DNA from 3 places in the Cohaesibacter sp. ES.047 genome. Region 2 is predicted to be linked to each of the others. Evidence: predicted binding sites of a transcription regulator. Region 2 holds the regulator's gene; each other region holds the start of a gene.

Region 1 (2,203 bases), 540 kb from region 2:
CGACAGGGGGATAAGCCTCAGAGTTGGTCCTTTGACGAGCAAGTCAGCGCGGCCGGATGGGTCGACAGGGACCGTTTGGTGATCGCCAGCGAGACTGCATTGTTGCTCTTTAATCTGGAGACCGGCGAGACCTCGCGCCTGTGCCATCTGGAGGCGGACGATCCAAGCACCCGCAGCAACGACGGTCGCGCCGACCCCCTTGGTGGCTTCTGGATCGGAACCATGTCCAAGTCTGAAAAGAAGCCCGATGGCAGCGTTTACCGGTGGTATAAAGGTGAATTGCGCCAGCTCTATACCGGGATTCTTGTGACCAATGCGACCTGTTTCGCCCCCGGCGGGCGGGTGGCCTATTTCACGGATACGCCGACAAAGCTGGTCAAGCGCGTTGCCTTGGATGCGGATGGCTGGCCGAGCGGAGAACCGGAGGTGTTTCTGGATCTGCGCGAGGCCAATCTCTATGCTGACGGTGCCGTGGTTGATGCTTTGGGCAATGTCTGGATTGCCTTTTGGGGCGGCTACAAGGTCGCAGCCTTTCGTCCCGACGGCAGTTTGATGCGAGAGATTTCGGTGCCTGCCAAGCAGGTGACCTGCCCGGCCTTTGGCGGGAAAGATCTCAAAACGCTTTTTGCCACATCGGCCGCGACCAACATTTCAGAAGATCTCATGGCCCAAGAACCACACAATGGATGTGTTTTCTCTCTTGCACTGGATATCGAGGGGCAACCGGACAATCAGGTGTTCGTTTGACAATGGCGGGAGACCGTACCCCGGCCATTTTGATCAAACCTGTCGCTCGAATCATGAAAAGCTGAGTTCAGTTCGAAATGGTGGCAAAATAGGGATAAGTTTCCCCCGTCGGAACATGTTGAGAACAAATCAAATTTTCATACTATTTTCAGAATTTTAAGAGAAGTATTGCTAATGAGAACAAAATATGTACATTAATCATAGTTGCAAGAACGTGTCTGCTATGAAGAATGGAACACAAAATGATTCAAAACAGCCTCAGACTGGTTGAAGGAAGCAGCATGGACAAGACAAAGGCATTGGAAGCGGCCCTGTCGCAGATTGATCGCGCATTTGGTAAGGGATCAGTGATGAAACTGGGCCAGCGCGAAGTGGTCGAGATCGAGTCCATTCCCACCGGATCGCTCGGGCTCGATATAGCATTGGGTATCGGTGGCCTCCCCAAAGGACGTATCATCGAAATCTACGGGCCGGAATCCTCGGGCAAGACAACATTGGCGCTTCATGTGGTTGCAGAATCGCAAAAGCGCGGTGGCATATGCGCCTTTGTGGATGCCGAGCATGCGCTGGATCCTCTTTATGCACGCAAGTTGGGCGTGGATATCGACAATCTGCTGATCTCGCAGCCGGATGCTGGCGAGCAGGCGCTTGAGATCGCTGATACGCTGGTGCGCTCTGGTGCTGTCGATGTTCTGGTTGTCGATTCCGTTGCTGCTCTGACCCCGAGGGCCGAGCTCGAAGGTGAAATGGGCGACTCCCTTCCCGGATTGCAGGCACGTTTGATGAGCCAGGCAATGCGGAAACTGGCCGGATCCATTTCCCGAACCAACTGCATGGTCATCTTCATCAACCAGATCCGTATGAAGATCGGTGTGATGTTCGGTAGCCCCGAGACGACGACCGGCGGTAATGCGCTGAAATTCTACGCTTCCGTCCGGCTTGACATTCGCCGGATCGGCTCGATCAAGGACCGCGATGAAGTGGTCGGCAACCAGACCCGCGTCAAGGTGGTCAAGAACAAGGTGGCCGCGCCGTTCAAGCAGGTTGAATTCGACATCATGTATGGCGAAGGGGTGTCCAAGCTTGGCGAGTTGCTCGATCTGGGCGTCAAGGCCGGCGTCGTTGACAAGTCAGGGGCCTGGTTCTCCTATGACAGCCAGCGTCTGGGGCAGGGGCGTGAGAATTCCAAGACCTTCTTGCGCGAAAATCCGAAGATCGCCAACGAGATTGAAGCGGCCATCCGTCAAAGCGCAGGGCTGGCCGAAAGCCTGATGGCGCCGCCTGAAGCTGATGAAAAGGACGACGACGCATAGTCGGATCGTTCCTGACGAACCGCTGTTCGCCTGTTCGATGGACAACACGGAATTTGGAAGGGCTGCCGTTACGGTAGCCCTTTTCGCGTTCTGATTTCCTTTTCTGATGATTGCCCCCGCAATCGGGCCGAATTGCATGACAG
Region 2 (2,203 bases):
TTCAAAGGCCAATGGGTGACCTATGATCGCTCCTTTGCCGCCGATACCGGCCTCTGCACGTTGACCTTCTCTGCGACACGGAAAGGCGAGATTTACCCCATTTCGCAGAGCAATTGCACAGGTGAGATCACCTCGATTGTCGGCTGGTCCATCGTCAAAAACCAGCTTGTCTTTGTAGATCAGGATAACAAGCCGCTGGCCAAAGTCGGCGGCAATCAGGGGCGCCTGAGCGGCACCATGACACAAAACAACAAACCTGTGATCTTCGAAAATGCAAAAATCGCAAAGAAGATCAACGCTGCGCGTGAAAGCATCTCGTGCGCCTACGTCGGCTACAGCCAGATCTGCGCCAAGCCGCAGGAATTTTCACCGCCACCGGTCAGCCCCGGCGCTGAAACCCCAATCAAAATCCTGGTCAATCTCAACGCCAGAGTGGAGCCACGGAACGACGCAGAGGCTGTCGCGACACTCAAACCGCAATCCTGCGCACAAGCATTGACATGCTCACGGGCATCAGACGGCCTCTGGTGCAAGATCAAGCATGAGAACAAACAGCTCTGGATCAAGAAGCAGGCTGTTCGGCTGAAAAAGTACCCGATCATAACCTTCCAGAATGGCTGTTCCTGAGACGTCACACCTACTCAGCAATCCTAATCCATTTACAAGGGCATGGTGCAGCACTCGCACCCTGCCCTTTTTCTATGTCTTCTTCGTATTCCGATAAGATTCGCACGATCAAACCAGAAACGCCCCAAAAGCACCCAACCCTCCTCCCAGATCGCACAGAACGGATCAATATACGCAGCTTTAAGCAATTTTGTTACAAACATCCAAGGACCCTCGCCGGATGTCAGTCTTTGTTCCCCTTTTCGAGCTTGCGGAACACAGCGAGAACATGTATATTTTGTTCGTGATTTGTGCCACTGATGACTCGCTTTGTTGGGCTCTGTGGTGATTTGGACCTTCCAAGGCGGAGCGGGATATGCTGACAAGAAAACAGCACGAACTACTTATGTTCATCAATGAACGCATCAAGGAATCCGGTGTTCCGCCTTCCTTTGATGAAATGAAACTGGCGCTCGATCTTCGCTCCAAATCTGGCATTCACCGCCTGATTACGGCTCTTGAGGAACGAGGCTTCATCCGTCGCCTCCCCAACCGCGCCCGCGCGCTGGAGATCCTCAAGCTGCCGGAAGCCAGTCTGCCCACCCTCAACGTGGCGGGACGCGGGTTTTCTCCCAGCGTGGTCGAAGGCGGTCTTGGCAAGAAACCACCTCAACCGATCAGTCCAGAACCAAAAGAAGAAAGCACCAGCATGTCGGTGCCCGTCATGGGGCGCATTGCTGCCGGCGTTCCCATCTCGGCGATCCAGAACCAGTCTCACACGATTTCAGTACCGATCGAGATGCTGCGTGGTGGCGAGCATTTCGCGCTTGAAGTGCGTGGCGACTCGATGATCGAAGCAGGCATATTGGATGGCGACACGGTCTTGATCAAGAAATCCGATGATGCCGTGTCCGGTGATATCGTTGTTGCGCTGGTTGATGATGAGGAAGCAACGCTCAAGCGCCTGCGCAAGAAAGGTGCCTCCGTCGCTCTGGAAGCAGCCAACCCTGCTTACGAAACGCGCATTTTCGGGCCCGACCGGGTTCGTGTTCAAGGCAAGTTGATTGGGCTTCTGCGCCAATATTAAATCACGGCCAAACTGGACCGCAGTCAGTATGAGATCGCGAAAAAGCAGCCTTGCTAACCGGTAACGACGCACAACGCCTGCTTTTTCGTTTACTCGTCTATTTCGCCCAACCATGCCTGGCGATAAAAACTCGCGATCATGGCTCTCTATGCCATGGCCGCCGTCCCTTGGGCATGGCCGACTGCATGGACAGTGCCCACTCTCGTGAGCGGTTCGCGATATCGCCACTTTGTGCGCTGTTCGGTGGGCTTTGAGATTTGTGCGCAAAGGTGACCAACACCGAGCCATTGGCTTCAAGCTCTTGGCGTCCCATTGTGAGCTTAGGCGCTATGCAGGTTGACGGGATTGGCAATTTTGAAATGATGATATCGCGTCTGGCGCACTCTTCATCAAAAGCTCCAGGATGCTTGACCAGTGCCGCAGACAGATTTGTTTTCGGTCCTGAGGCCGTTCTCAATCCCGCCATCACACAGGCATGTTGATCACACGCCCAAGGTTGGTGAGAGCTTT
Region 3 (2,203 bases), 670 kb from region 2:
GGAAGGAGGCGCGCACGAGAATGGCGATTTCATTGAGCTCGTGCTGGCGCCGTTGCAGCGTTTCGATCTGATCACCGATGGAGCGAGCTTCTTCTTCCGAATCCCAGACGGAGGTGACGGTGACCTTTTCGGCTTCATCATCCTCGATCTGTGGATGCAGGGTCTTGCCCAGACGGCCTTCATTGTGCGTGATGAGATGCGAGGCGGCGGCAAGGATGTGGGCGGTTGAGCGATAATTGCGCTCAAGGCGGATCACCTTGGCTCCGGGGAAATCTTCCTCGAAGCGCAGGATGTTGTCGACCTCGGCGCCGCGCCAGCCATAGATCGACTGATCATCATCGCCGACACAGCAGATGTTGTGGTTTGATTGGGCCAACAGGCGCAGCCAGAGATATTGCGCCACGTTGGTGTCCTGATACTCGTCCACGAGGATATAGCGGAACTTGTTGTGGTAGCTTTTCAAGACGTCCGGATTTTCGCGAAACAGGCGCAAGCATTCGAGCAGCAGGTCGCCGAAATCGCAGGCGTTGAGGGTTTTGAGCCTCGCCTGATAGGCCGTATAGAGCTTGATTCCGTTGCCTTGGGCAAAGTGGAAGGCTTCGTCCTGTGGCACTTGATCGGGCGTGAGGCCCCGGTTTTTCCAGCCGTCGATCACAGTTGCGAGCTGGCGGGCGGGCCAGCGCTTTTCGTCGAGGCCATGCGCCTGAATGAGCTGTTTCATCAGGCGGATCTGGTCGTCCGAATCAAGAATGGTGAAATTGGACTTGAGGCCAACCAGTTCGGCGTGACGGCGCAGGATTTTGACGCCGATCGAATGGAACGTCCCCAGCCATTGCATACCCTCTACCGAACCGCCGATGAGCTTGCCGATGCGGTCTTTCATCTCGCGCGCGGCCTTGTTGGTGAAGGTCACCGACAGGATCTGCCAAGGTGCAGCGCGGCGCGTTGAGAGGATGTGTCCGATGCGGGTGGTCAACACCCGCGTCTTGCCTGTTCCCGCGCCAGCGAGCACCAGAAGGGGGCCGTCAAGGCTTTCCACGGCGTCCTTCTGTTCCGGATTGAGGCCATCCAGATAGGGTGTGGGCTGCATGCGCGCGAGCTTGGCGCGAATTCCTTCCTGATCATCTTCGTTCGATTCGAACGAGGGTGGCGGAGCTGGGGTGGCAAAGAGATCAGGCATATAGGGCGTTGGGTCCTGTTGGCGCAAAGAAGGGGATCGAGCCGGGTGAGCAGCGAATCCAATTGAAGAACATTATAGCAACAAATGTGGTTTGTCAGGGGCCAATCTGACGATTTTTCTCGTTGTTGGCATCTTCGCTTAGGACTTATCTGTGCTCTTCGACCTGAGAGTCAATGAGCATGTCGTTGAAAAACTTGAGGGCAGTCACCTGACGTGCCCAACCGATGATCCGTGTCTTGTCCAACGGGTCGAGAACGGCGAGATCCCCGCCTCCGGCCAGATCGAAGGCCTTGAGTGCCTGTTCGAGCGTGTCAAAATGGCTGATCGTGGGCGTGTCCTCGGCCAAGACACGGTCTTCCGGCGGGGCGTCCTGAGCGAGGGGCTCATAGAATTGTGAGACCGTGAGGGTCGAGACGAGATATTTGTGGGCTCCTTCATTGAGAAAAATGCCGCGCAATTCCAGTTGCCAGTGAAAGTATGAGCGGCCATGCAGGGCGATGGTGATGCCCGTGGCAATCGACACCGTAAGCAGAAGCGCGATGGAAAGCGCGTAGCCACCGGTCAATTCGAAGACCATCACAGTGGTGGAGACAGGGGCCCCGAGCACGGCGGCCGCAACGGCCCCCATGCCCAGAATGGCGTAAAGGCCGTGATCGGAGGCCATTTCCGGCCAGAACTGACCGGCGATCATGCCAAAGGCGCCGCCTGTCATGGCACCGATATAGAGGCTGGGCGAGAAAATGCCGCCGCCGAAACGGGAAGCCAGCGTCACGGCAGTAGCGACAGTCTTTGCGCCGATCAAAAGCAAAAGCAGGAGCAGCGGCAGCTGCTGTTTCAGCGCCATGTCCATGGCCTCATACCCCACACCGAGGACTTCAGGGAAGACGAGACCGATGCAGCCGACGATAAAACCGCCGATCACGGGGCGAATGATCAAGGGCATGCGGATGTTGCGGGCAATCCAGTCCGTGCCGATGAGGGCGAGCTGAAACAGCACCGCTGCGATTGCACAGACCAGACCGA

What was found. Region 2 encodes LexA, which represses DNA repair genes until DNA is damaged. Its sites were predicted from a motif close to TGTTCNNNNTGTGTTCNG; they were not measured.
Region 1: a site for LexA is predicted at 857-874, ahead of recA (recombinase RecA). Genes of this name have one in related genera too.
Region 3: a site for LexA is predicted at 1,246-1,263, ahead of CPH65_RS23260 (ATP-dependent helicase). Genes of this name have one in related genera too.

The regions. Positions count from the first base shown of each region.
Region 1 is NZ_LT907844.1:4,887,011-4,889,213, reverse strand. It holds gene CPH65_RS22695 (SMP-30/gluconolactonase/LRE family protein) at 1-747, shown strand, start outside; gene recA (recombinase RecA) at 990-2,060, shown strand.
Region 2 is NZ_LT907844.1:4,345,274-4,347,476, forward strand. It holds gene CPH65_RS19910 (AprI/Inh family metalloprotease inhibitor) at 1-627, shown strand, start outside; gene lexA (transcriptional repressor LexA) at 983-1,693, shown strand; gene CPH65_RS19920 (ComEC/Rec2 family competence protein) at 1,830-2,203, opposite strand, start outside.
Region 3 is NZ_LT907844.1:5,016,583-5,018,785, reverse strand. It holds gene CPH65_RS23260 (ATP-dependent helicase) at 1-1,180, opposite strand, end outside; gene CPH65_RS23255 (chloride channel protein) at 1,326-2,203, opposite strand, start outside.